One region of the Blautia sp. HCP3S3_H10_2 genome, then DNA from elsewhere that is predicted to be linked to it. Evidence: riboswitches for the same ligand, from Rfam matches in the RefSeq annotation. Region 1 holds a riboswitch; the other holds the start of a gene.
The links. Region 1 has a riboswitch for thiamine pyrophosphate ahead of ACTQWB_RS07105 (thiamine-binding protein). Riboswitches for the same ligand answer to the same signal wherever they lie in the genome.
Positions count from the first base shown of each region.

Region 2: it holds a riboswitch for thiamine pyrophosphate, as region 1 does, so the genes downstream of both, thiM (hydroxyethylthiazole kinase) here and ACTQWB_RS07105 (thiamine-binding protein) in region 1, are expected to answer to the same signal.

Region 1 is NZ_JBQKCL010000005.1:151,759-158,183, reverse strand. It holds gene ACTQWB_RS07120 (ABC transporter ATP-binding protein) at 1-268, opposite strand, end outside; gene ACTQWB_RS07115 (ABC transporter substrate-binding protein) at 284-1,291, opposite strand; gene ACTQWB_RS07110 (ABC transporter permease) at 1,284-2,066, opposite strand; gene ACTQWB_RS07105 (thiamine-binding protein) at 2,035-2,331, opposite strand; TPP riboswitch at 2,535-2,641, opposite strand; gene ACTQWB_RS07100 (NUDIX hydrolase) at 2,759-3,265, opposite strand; gene ACTQWB_RS07095 (AAA family ATPase) at 3,335-4,819, opposite strand; gene ACTQWB_RS07090 (YkgJ family cysteine cluster protein) at 5,260-5,937, opposite strand; gene ACTQWB_RS07085 (DNA topoisomerase III) at 6,049-6,425, opposite strand, start outside.
Region 2 is NZ_JBQKCL010000017.1:101,106-107,530, forward strand. It holds gene ACTQWB_RS16260 (family 43 glycosylhydrolase) at 1-1,389, shown strand, start outside; gene ACTQWB_RS16265 (glycoside hydrolase family 3 C-terminal domain-containing protein) at 1,392-4,610, shown strand; TPP riboswitch at 4,669-4,777, shown strand; gene thiM (hydroxyethylthiazole kinase) at 5,030-5,851, shown strand; gene thiE (thiamine phosphate synthase) at 5,838-6,425, shown strand, end outside.

The DNA.
Region 1 (6,425 bases):
GGAGCAGATCTTTTTGCAGCATGTAGCTAATACTTCCAGGAGCGGAAGTTACGTCCTGGTCTTTTAGATAGACCTTTCCTTCATCGGGAGAAATAATACCGGAAATTACATTGAACAGCGTAGTTTTTCCAGAACCGCTGACTCCCAGAAGGGACACCAGTTCCCCTTTCTTCAGATGGATGGAAATATCCTGAAGAACCTGTTTCTCACCGTATGACTTTGAAATATGTTCTGCTCTTAAAATTACTTCACTTTTTTCTAATGACATTTTTACAATCTACCTCTACTGTGGCAGATAATCATTTGAAAATCCAACTCCGGTAAGATCTTTCTCGCAAAGCTGGTTCTCATACAGCCATTTATAAAATGCGTTCCATCTCTCCGGATCGATCACACCCCAGCTGTCTGCATCATCAATATATTTTGCAGAAAGGAATTCCTGGCTTTTCTTTACAAGCTCTTCGGCATCCTTCAGGGATCCTGTATTATCTCCATCGATAAGAATCTGTGCTGCTTCATCTGGATTTTCAGCTGCATATTCATATCCCTTTGCGGTTGCTTCCATAAACGCTTTTGCCTGATCCGGGTTCTCATTAAGGAAATCATTATTTCCAATGATAACTGGTGTGTAATAATCAAACACAGGGTTAATATCAGAAAATGCAAAGTAGTCGCAATCTACTCCTTCTACCTCTGCATTGATTCCACCCCAGCCCTGGAATACCCAGATGGCATCTGTCTGGTTCGCAGCAAGTGCAGCCGGTTCATCTGTAATATCATTTGGAATTAAAGTAACCTGGCTGAAATCTCCGCCATCACCATTTACAACGTTTTCCAGCATAGCGAGCTCAATTGGAGAATCCCATGTGGAATAGGTCTTTCCGGTAAGCCCTGCCGGTTTATCGATTCCGTCGCCTCCTCTTGAAAGGATTCCGGAAGTATTGTGCTGGATAACTGCAGCAACCGCTGTGATTCCCAGAGGCTCGTCAAGTGCAAGGGAAGCAGCCATGGTATCCTGTGCCTCAATTGCAAACTGCGCCTGGCCTGCTGCACACATAAGAGCCGCTCCATTTTCCGGCGGCTGTACGATTTCCACATCAAGGCCAGCCTCTTCGTAATAGCCCTTTGCCTGTGCCACATAAAGTCCGGTGTGATTCGTGTTTGGGGTCCAGTCCAGACAAAAAGTGATTTTCTCTGGTGCACCATCTTCTGCATATACGCCTGTAGGAACTGCAAGCACCATTGCTGCTGCGGCAGCTGGTACAACGATTTTTTTCAGATTCTTATTCATGGTTTTTCTCCTTTTCAACCTGCAGCCATGGCATCGCGATCCTGCTGACGATATTCACTGCCAGAAGAAGCAGCAAACTGATGATCACGATAAAAATAATAACTGCAAACATTTTATCAAAAGCATATGCCTTTTTTACACGTGTCATATAAACACCAAGTCCGTTAAATCCTCCCAGCCATTCAGAAACCACCGCACCTACTACTGCATAGGAAGCTGAAATCTTCAGTCCGGAAAAGAACTGGGGCAAAGCTACCGGGAATTTCACATGGCGGAAAATCTGTGACCGGCTGGCTCCCATTGCTTTCATCAGACGTATGGCATCCTGATCCACACTTTTATATCCATCCAGCAATCCAATGGTGATGGGGAAAAAAGTGGTGATCACAACCAACGTGATCTTCGGTGCCATTCCAAATCCCATCCACAATACCAGGATCGGTGCAATCGCGATCGTAGGAATCGTCTGGGTGATGATCATGATCGGATAAAACGCCTGATCCATTACGCGGAAACAATCCATCACTGTAGCAAATATAAATGCCAGTCCGATTCCGATCATAAGTCCATAAAAAGACTCCAGCAAAGTAAATTTTGCATGGAAAAGAATGGTAGGCAGATCACTAAATAAGGCCTGGCATACCGCGATGGGCGAAGGAAGCATATACGACGGAACAACTGGTGATATGCTTACCAGCTGCCACAGCAGCAGAATTGCTGCCATGGCAACTACCGGCGGGATCTTACTGGTGATGTTTGGTGACTTTCTTTTCAATGGTAAGCACATCCCCTTCTGGTTTGTAAGCGATCTTCACATATACGCTCATAGCTTTGCAGCCTGCGCGCTCTGCCACATGCTGGCATTCTTTTACAATGTCCATCAGCTGGTCGTAGTCACCTTCGATTGTTGTCTCGAACGGTCCTACATAATAGTTCAGCCCTGTTGACTTGATATAGGCGATCACCTCGTCTACGATACGGATCACCTCTTCATCATCCTGTACATTTGGCAGTACCTGAATTGCTACACTTGCGTTCATTTTGTTTTCCTCCTATTTTCCGTCCCATATATAGGACTTTTGGTAACTGTTCAGAGCCAGTTACGACTTTTTCAAAACCGAATAAGAACCTTATGCGAAATCCTTTTTCAAACACGCCCAGAGCGTGCAGATTGCAGGAATGATTTTCAGACATGCAATTCCTGTAGTGCAAAAAGAGCACCTGCCATCCAGGCAAATGCTCCTAATTCCATCGCTAACACTTCCTACACTGGCATGATCCAACAGGTTAAAAGGGTCTAAGGTCTACCTTACTCTCAGCTTCTCAATTGAAACTCCCCTGGTTTTTATTCAGATTTCGTTGCTTATTATAGTATACATTGCATGAAATTGCAAGAAACTATTTTAACCCTTTTCATTATTACAATAATCCCACCCAGCCGCCAAAACGCCTGGTTCTGAATGAGCACTAAATATTCTCAAAAGCAGCCTTGATGCTGTCGTAATGAAGGAATTTCCCCTGGGATGCAAGTTCTTTGATCTGATCAAGACTTGCAAACATATAGCCATCTGTTTCTTCTTCCTGCAGATGAAGGTCTTTCTCCTGCACATCCATTACAAACCGATATACATCTACAAAGTAATTGTCTCCTTCCCCAGGATTTTCTCTCTTATATGTAAAAAGATAGCCTCCCCTGGCAGTGCTTACATCAAGTCCAGTTTCCTCCTTTACTTCGCGTAACACTGCGTCATAAGAGGACTCTCCTGCCTGGGCGGCACCACCGGAAACCTCCCACCAGCCCGGTGCCCAGGCCTTGGTCATTACACGTTTGGTAATAAGAAAAGTGCCATCCGGTCTTGCCACTACCCCAAGAACAGTGAGATGATATTCTCCATCCTTCAGGCACCAGTCATTACGCTTCATGGTACGGCCTGTTGGTCTTTTATTTATATCATAGATATCCCAGAACTCCATTTTGGTCACTCCTGTTATATATTTCTTCCATTTTTATTCTTTGTATGTGTTTTTTATCAAATATCACAGCTACTTCAGCAGTTCCTCTACCATTTCTCTGGTATATGTAACTTTCTCCACATGATTTACCTCGATCTGATACAGCGCATTTGCCGCAATATGTTCTGCTGCCTGCTCCAGGTCACGGATGCCGGAGGTGTTAGAATAACGTTCGATAATAGCATCCAGCGCTCCATCTGTGATAATGCACTCGCCCTCTTCCATATGCATTCTCTTAAGAACTTTCGGAAGGGAAAATTTGGAAAAGATTACTTTCTTCTCTTCGGCTGTATAGTCCGGAATATCGATCACTGCAAATCTGGACATCAGCGGCGCACTGATCTGGTCGCGGTCGTTGGCTGTAGCAATCGGATAGACACCGCCCGTAGGAATCATACATTCCATATAGTTGTCGGTAAAACCAAGATTATCCAGAAGGGTGAGAAGAACATCCGCCGGATTTCCATTTCCCTTACCGGAATTTGCCTTGTCAAGCTCATTGATGATAAATACCAGATTGGAAGCTCCTGCCATGGAAAATGCCTCCATGATAATACCAGGCTTTGCATTCGCATAAATACGCGGGCTTCCGGTCAGCTGCTTGGAATCATTGATAGAGCTCATATCCAGAGTCGTCCACGGCAGCTTCAGAATCCTTGCAACCGCATAGGCGATCTGGGATTTACCGGTACCAGCAGGACCTATAAGAAGAAGTCCGTAAGCCGGAAGGGTATGGGTACGGTTGATCTGGATGATCGTCTCAATAATACGCTGTTTTACCCGCTCCATTCCGTAAAGCTCTTCATCCAGGATTCTTCTTGCCTCAACAGGATCGATTGCCTCGAAATAATTGTTTTTCCACTGAATGTTCAGCATAATGGAAAGAGCTCTCTGGGCATGATGGCGCTCTTCCTGGGAAACCTCGCTGGATCTTGCAACAGCCAGATTTCTTCTTGTCCAAAGTCTGATATTATCCGGCAGGGTCTTACCTGCACAGGTCATAAAATCTGTAATACTCTGGATACTGGTAAGCTTCATCTCATCACCAGTCTCTTCCTGATCCTCGTCCTCCTCTGTCTCAGCAGGTGCATTGCTCTCCAGAAGTCTCTCGATCATAAACTGCAGAAAACCATCCTCCGCGGAAAGCTTGGTGCCGCCTCCAAATGCAGTTTCACGGATACGGTATACCGCATAGCCTTCCTCTGTATTCGCACCTGATAAGCGCACATTAATGCGGCTGTCCCCAAGCCATTTCAAAAGGCTGGTAAATCTGGAATCAATTTTCAGCACATCTGCTGTGTAGGTGCCATCCTCTTCCTTAAATTCAAAAGCAGTACGGTTCACCGGATTGGTAAACACACCACAGGAATGATGCTTCCACTGTCTTTCTTTATTGTCCAGCACCATGATCGGCTGCCGGGGTGACGGCTGTGCATTGTTGCTGTGAAAAGTTGTATAAGTACATTTCGCTTCTGCTTTACTGGCAGACGCGCCACTGAAGTCAAATACTGGCATAACTTAGTCCTCTCTCATATTTAATTTATATCACTGTATTTTTCATACCCAATTTCTTCTTTCCTACTATAGCAATAATTTTCCTTATTGTCCAGAATGAGTTGAACCGATTCATTTCCTCCGATGCATTTCCTATAACGTTTTCGTTCCAGGCAGATTTTCAGTTGTTTTCTGTCATTTTTTCTGTTGTTTTTTCAAAAAGCACTTGCCAAACTTTTGGTTTTCGTGTATTCTAGTACGTGAGCATTTTTCTAATATTTCATTTTTACTTATATTTGATTTTTACTTAACATTTGTTTTATATATGTTTTTTAGTGCGCAGATGCCATAGTCCCTCCCAAAGCTTCTTATGGAACACTGCACTCTAAAAATAAAAGACTCCCGGGCTCATTCTGAGTTCCGGGAGTTCTTATTTTTTCAGGCACGCTCCAGAGCCTGTTTCAAACATGCTCTAGGCTCAGCAGCTCTTTTCCTTCTGAAAGCCTTTCCTGAAACTGCTCGTAAAAGTCCCTGTTGACTTCATAAGGCTTCATGTAGAAACGGTTTACCACATAGAGATTCAGGTTCCGGATCAGCTGTGCATCTGTAGCGTTATAAAGTACTTCCTGTACATCCAGCAGGAAATAGTGCCAGTCCGCCACAAATTTCTCATACTGGCGCAGATCCGGGGTATCGATCCACTTCTTTACCTTTATCTTGCTGCGGTTTCCTTTTTTGCATTCATGTATCTGCAGAAAATATTTGAAACTGCCATTTTCATAATAACGTCCAAGAGGGAACAACCTGCAAAATCCAGGGCGGAAAGAATGGATACTGCACCGTCCCTGTTCATTTAGAAAAACACAGCATTCATTCTTCCCACTCATGCAAAGATGGGGCAGAATATTTCCATCCATAGCGTCAAACTGGATCAAGCCTGCGCTTACCAGTTCCTGCGGGGCTTTTCCCAGATTGATACAAAGGCGGTAGACATCCATAGGATCAAGTACCACCGAATCTCCCATTCCTTCACAGCAGTCGTGACAGCCTGCACAATCCTGGCAGTCTGCCTTTACCATATCATTTAATTCATAAAGTCTTCCGTCAGAAATCTCTTCCAAAGATACTTCTCGGCGCATACGCAAATTCCTCTTTCCTTTTCTTTTTGGTAACTTTTCAAAGCCAAGTGGATTTTCGTACAAAAGTGTGCGTCATGCTTGTTACTTTTGTCTCCATCCTATTTCAATCAATTACAATTTCAATCCGGATAACGCCTGTGCAAACGCATTGTTCACCGGCTCCTTTGCCTCCTTTTGCTGCTTCCGCAGATAATTCTGCACATCACGCTTCCCAACGCCTGCACCCTCCTTCTGGCGTCTGGCCTGGAATGCAGAAAGCTTCTCCTTGTGTCCACAGGCGCATACAAAAGTCTCTTCTTTTCCTTTCACATACATTTCCATACGCTTATGGCATTTCGGACACCGGGCATTGGTGGTACGGGAAACGGTCTCCCGGTAGCCACACTCACGGTCCTGGCATACCAGCATTTTACTGTTCTTGCCATTTACTGCCAGAAGCTTTTTGCCACATCGTGGACAAACCTTATTTGTCAGATTGTCATGACGGA
Region 2 (6,425 bases), on a different contig from region 1:
GGAAACCGAGTGTATATATACGGATCACATGACAGATTTGGAGCACCAATGTTCTGTATGAATGATTATGTATGCTATTCTGCACCAGTTGAGGATCTGAGTGACTGGAGATATGAGGGAATCATTTATCGTAAAAACCAGGATCCAAAAAATAAACTGGGAATGAGGCTTTTGTTTGCACCGGATGTTGCGAAGGCACCAGATGGAAAATATTATTTGTATTATGCATTTGATTTCATGGGAATCATGGGAGTTGCGGTAAGTGATAAACCACAGGGACCGTATGAATTTTATGGCTATGTACATTATAAAGATGGTACGGTATGGGGACGAAAAAAAGGAGATTCATTTCCTTTTGATCCAGGTATTTTTATTGATGATGACAGGAAGGTATATCTCTACTCAGGATTTTATACGCCAGTTCCAGGAGTGGTAACAGGCGGAAAAAGAAAATTCGAAGGCGGATATGTATTAGAACTAGAACCGGATATGATAACGATAAAAACCCCGGAAAAACTTTTATTTCCAAAAGAGGGAACTGGAGCATTTACTGGTCATGAATTTTTTGAAGCAAGTTCTATGAGAAAATATAATGGGAAATATTATTTTGTGTATTCCTCAAAGAATAATCATGAACTTTGTTATGCAATTAGTGATAAGCCAACCGAAGGCTTCAAATTTGGAGGAACGCTGATCAGCCAGGGGGATCTGTTCTTGAATGAAAATACAGATGAGAACCATGCTAAAAACTATCTGGGAAATACTCATGGAAGTATATTGCATTTAAATGATAAGTATTATATTTTTTACCATCGACAGACAAACAGAAGCTCCTATGCAAGACAGGCATGCGCAGAGGAAATAGAGATGCGGTCTGATGGAAGTTTTGCTCAGGCAGAGGTTACAAGCTGTGGCCTGAATGGTGGACCATTGGACGGACTGGGAAGGTATGAGGCACGAATTGCATGTAATCTCTGGTCAAAGAATGGTACCGGAAGATATGATGGAAAGAACCCGAGAAAGAAGTTATCAGAACATCCATATTTTACACAAGATAAAAAAGATGGAGATGCAACAGCGGTTCAATACATTGCAAATATGAGAGATGGCGCGGTTGCAGGATTTAAGTATTTCGATATACGGAAACTTGGAAGTGTTTCAATAGAAATCAGAGGAAATGCAGACGGCAAAATGATCATTTCATTGGATGAAACTTTTGACAATGTGTTGACTGAGATCAGAGTTTCTGAGTCTGGAAATGAGTGGCATGTGGTGAGTGAAAAGGCGCAGGAAATGAAAAAAAGGGAGAAACATTCAAATGCGATATTTTTCAAATATAGTGGAAATGGAGCAATTGATTTTAAAGCATTTGAACTGAGAAAGGAGTAACTATGAAAAAAGAAAAGAAATTAAAAATGAGTAATAAGGTATTCAGAATCATAATGAGCACCATTATGGCTATTTTTTTGATTTTTGCTGTAGTTTTAACGACAGTAACAAATTATTTTACACCGTCGTTGGATACCTTCCTTGGAAAAGGAAAAAAGACAGCAACTGTACCGAAAGGAACTTCTGATTGGGATACAAATTATTATGATTTTGAAAGTACGAATTCAGAAGAAGCATTGAATAATAGTGTGAAAATAGCAGAGCAGATTGGCGATGAAGGTGAAGTACTGTTAAAGAATGACGGAATTTTGCCACTTACTACGGATAGCAAGGTAACCCCGTTTGGTTATCGTTACATAAATCCTGTAATGAGCGGTTCTGGTTCAGGTGGAACTAATACAACAGCAGACTATGTATATACAGCAGAAAAAGGTCTGACAGAGGCATTCGGGAATGTAAATACGGATGTTGTAGATGCCATGAAAAAAGCAGAAACGGTTGATACTACACCAGTAGCAGCCAGCGGAGAAGGCGGACAGACAGCATTTTTAGGGGCATCTGTAAATATCAGTGAATATCCGGCAGATACTTATAAAGGTTTAGAAGACAGCTGCAAAGATACAGTTGGTATTGTTTTCGTTGGACGTGCTTCAGGAGAAGGTGGAGATTTGTATACAAAGGAGTACGCGGACGGAACTCCTCATCAGTTAGCTCTCACAGAAGCAGAAAAAGAAACCATTCAGTTTGCAAAAGATAATTGCTCTGGTGTTGTAGTGGTTATAAATTCAACAAATGCTATGCAGATTCCGGAGCTCGAGGATGATGACCAGGTTAATGCAATTCTGCAGATTTGTACACCTGGTGCGATGGGATTCAAGTCTCTTGGGAAAATCTTAAATGGTACTGTATGCCCATCTGGTAGAACAGTAGATACATTTGTAGCAAATAACCAGGAAACTCCTACATTTGTTAATTTTAATAACGGAGAAGGAAACACTGTATATGAGAATGCTACATATACAAGAGATATATGGTTAGCTGCATTTAAGGGAGGCTCAGAATTCCAGGCTCCTTTCCGTGAATATGAAGAAGGAATGTACCTTGGATACCGTTGGTATGAAACAGCATCTGATTTAGGATACTTTACAAGCAATAATCTTCCAGCGGGAGAGACAGATCCGTATTATAACCGTGATAATGGTGTTGTATATCCATTTGGATATGGAATGAGTTATACTACTTTTGATCAGAAAATTGAAAGCTATGATGATTCCGGAGATAATATTGAACTTTCTGTAAAGGTAACAAATACAGGAGATACATATGCCGGCAAGGATGTTGTGCAGATTTATTATAATGCTCCATATACAGAGTTTGATGAAGAGAACAAAATCGAAAAACCAACAGCAAATCTGATTGCCTTTGATAAGACAGGAGAATTACAGCCAGGGGAGTCTGAGCTTGTTAAGATCAGTATTCCGAAAGAAGATATGGCATCTTATTGTTATACACATGATAATGGAAACGGAACAACAGGTGCATATGTTCTTGAGAAAGGCGATTATGAGATTACTTTGCGTCAGAACAGTCATGATGTAATCGAAAAGAAAATTACAACGATTGATGATACTTTCTGGTATGACGGATCGGATGAAGATCATATCCGCAATTATGATAAAAATGCCCAGGCAGCATTAAACGCTGATGGAACATCAACTGGGGAACCAGCGAAGAAAGAAGCAGACGATTCAGCTGAGTTTATTGCAACAACAAATGAATTCGAGCACGCAAATGAATATATGACAGATCCATCTGTTGGAAATGATGTTACAATTCTGACAAGAGCAGACTGGGAAAATACTCAGCCAACAGCACCTACAGATGTAACTAAGCAGGCAAGCGATACGGTGATTTCATGGCTGGATTATGGATATGCAACATATGATCTTGGAAAAGGAACCTGGGATGATGTAAACGATCCGGTATTGGGATCTAGTGAAGGTAGTAAAGTATATGTAGCAGAAAAAGATATGCCGAAATCCAAACAGGATAATGGTCTTACTTTATCGAACATGAGAGGAATCAGTTACTATGATTCAAAGTGGGACGAGCTGTTAGACCAGCTTGACTATGAAAGCGATGAGATTAATGGAGCATTATTTGCAAATGGATATGCATCTGGAAAGTTATCAGCAGTTGGTAAAATGGCTACATCTGAACATGATGGTCCACAGGGAATTGGCCTGAATGATAATTCTGGTAATAACTGGGTATCCTGTTGTTCCTTCCCTGCCGCAACGACATTGGCGCAGACATGGAATGTGGATCTGGCATATGAGATGGGCAGTCATGTGGCAGAAGAAAATTACTGGATTGATGGCAGTGGATGGTACGCACCGGCGGTAAATCTTCACTGGTCTCCATTCTCTGGAAGAAACTATGAATATTATTCAGAGGATCCAATTATTTCAGGAAAGATAGCAGCTGGTGTAATATCTGGTGCAGGAGATAAAGGAACTTATTGTGCGCTGAAACACTTTGCAATGGTTGAACAGGAAGAACAGCGTTGGTGGATTCCGTCAGCATGGGCAACAGAACAGACAATCCGTGAACTGTACCTCAAAGCATTTGAGATACCTGTAAAAGAAGCAATGAAAACAATTAAGTATATTTCTGATGATAAAGGTACAGTCAGCACAAAAACTATGCGCGCATGTGATAACATGATGACAAGCGGATGGTCAGGAATAGGTGGTTTGTATTCTGGCTATGATTACAATCTTATGACTGCAGTGCTCAGAGATGAATGGGGATTCCAGGGATTTGTAATTACTGATTATGATCAGGGAAATGGTCCAAATGACAATGTTGCAGTAAACAGAATGGTAAGAGCCGGAGTAGACCAGCATATGATCGATAAGACTCTTAGCCCAGGAAAATATACATCTATTGATACAGCAACAGGCGTGGCAGCACTTCGAAGAGCTATAAAAGATACTCTGTATACGATGGCAAATTCAGCACAGGTTAATAACACAGCGCCAGGAGCAAAAGTTTACTATAAAATGTCTCCATGGAGAGTTGCAGTAATTATTGTTGATGTTATAATCGCAGCACTTATTGGACTTGGCATTTTTGTAATGGTGAGAAGAACAAAAGATGAAAAGCTGAATCCTGATAAATATAAAAAGAAAAAAGTAAAAGTACAAAAAGAAGAATAACGAAATTCGCAAAAAAAGCAGATTGCATTTTGGGCTGGACAGGCTTATAATGTACAAGAATAGATGAAAGGGGAGCTTGCCGTAAGCAGGCTGAGAACAGAATGTTTGGTCTGGACCCGTAACCTGATTTGGATAATGCCAACGTAGGGATATAGCGGATACGTGTTTTTTTCATACGTGTATTTTGAGCGGATATGTCTTTGTGGCATATCCGCTTTTTAGTATGAAGGTCCTGTGGGAGCGCCAGAGGCGCGGAGCAATCGACTTTCATTCATGGACATATCTGCGTAAGCAGACATGTCCGTTTAGTTTGCTGGCTCAAATATGAAGACGCCGCGATTTACGAAGTAAATACGTGAATTCTTCATGTTGGGAGGCTTGTACAAAATTGTCTATGAAGCAGGTAAAGGAGGAAAATGATGTTTGGAGAATGTTTAACAAAGGTAAGAAAGCAGGTACCGCTGGTGCATAATATTACAAATTATGTAACAGTAAATGATGTGGCAAATGTATTGCTGGCTTGTGGCGGCAGCCCGATCATGTCTGATGAGCCGAAGGATGTGGAAGATATCACAACGATCTGTGGTGGGTTAAATATTAATATTGGAACCCTGAATGAGCGCAGCATCGAAGGAATGTTTCTTGCAGGAAAGCGTGCTAAAGAGCTGGGACATCCGATCTTGCTGGATCCGGTGGGCGCCGGTGCATCGAAGCTGCGTACAGAGACCGCTTTGAAACTGATGGAAGAACTGCACCCGACAGTTATCCGCGGAAATATTTCTGAAATCAAGACACTTGCATTTGGAAGTGGAACAACCAAAGGGGTAGATGCAGATGTGGCAGATGCCGTAACAGAAGAAAATCTGGAAAATTCTATCGCTTTCATAAAAGATTTTGCCAAAAAAAGCGGCTCTGTAATAGCAATCACAGGGGCTATTGATCTGGTCAGTGATGGGGAAAACTGTTATGTGATCCGAAATGGCAGACCGGAGATGGGTAAAATCACAGGAACCGGATGCCAGCTGTCCGGAATGATGACAGCCTATATCACAGCGAATCCGGAGCAGAAGCTGGAGGCAGCCGCAGCAGCAGTCTGCGTGATGGGACTGGCAGGAGAAATCGGATGGAGCCATATGCAGGAATGGGAAGGGAATTCTACATACCGCAATCGTATTATTGATGCTATTTATCAGATGGACGAGGCAGTCCTGAATGAGGGGGCCAAGTATGAACGTCGATAAAAAAGACCTGCTGTTGTATGCAGTTACGGACCGTCACTGGCTGGATGGACGTACCTTATATTCTGTAGTAAAAGAGAGCCTGGATGGTGGTGTGACCTTTGTGCAGCTTCGGGAAAAGGAACTGGATGAAGCACATTTCCTGGAGGAGGCAAAGCAGCTTCAGAAGTTATGTAAGGAATATCAGGTGCCGTTTGTGATCAACGATAATGTGGATATCGCGATTGCAATGAATGCAGACGGTGTACATGTAGGACAAAGTGATATGGAAGCTGGCGACGTGCGGGCCAAGCTTGGACCGGATAAGATCATTGGTGTATCTGCGCAGACTGTGGAACAGGCAGTTCTGGCGGAAAAACGAGGAGCGGATTATCTCGGGGTGGGAGCTGTATTTCCTACCGGCTCTAAAGCAGATGCCGTGGAAGTGCCCCATGAGACACTGAAGGCTATTTGCGAGGCAGTATCGATTCCGGTAATAGCCATTGGCGGCATAACCCAGGAGAATGTGAAAGAACTGAAAACAAGCGGGATCTGTGGAATTGCAGTTATCAGTGCGATCTATGCACAGAAGAATATT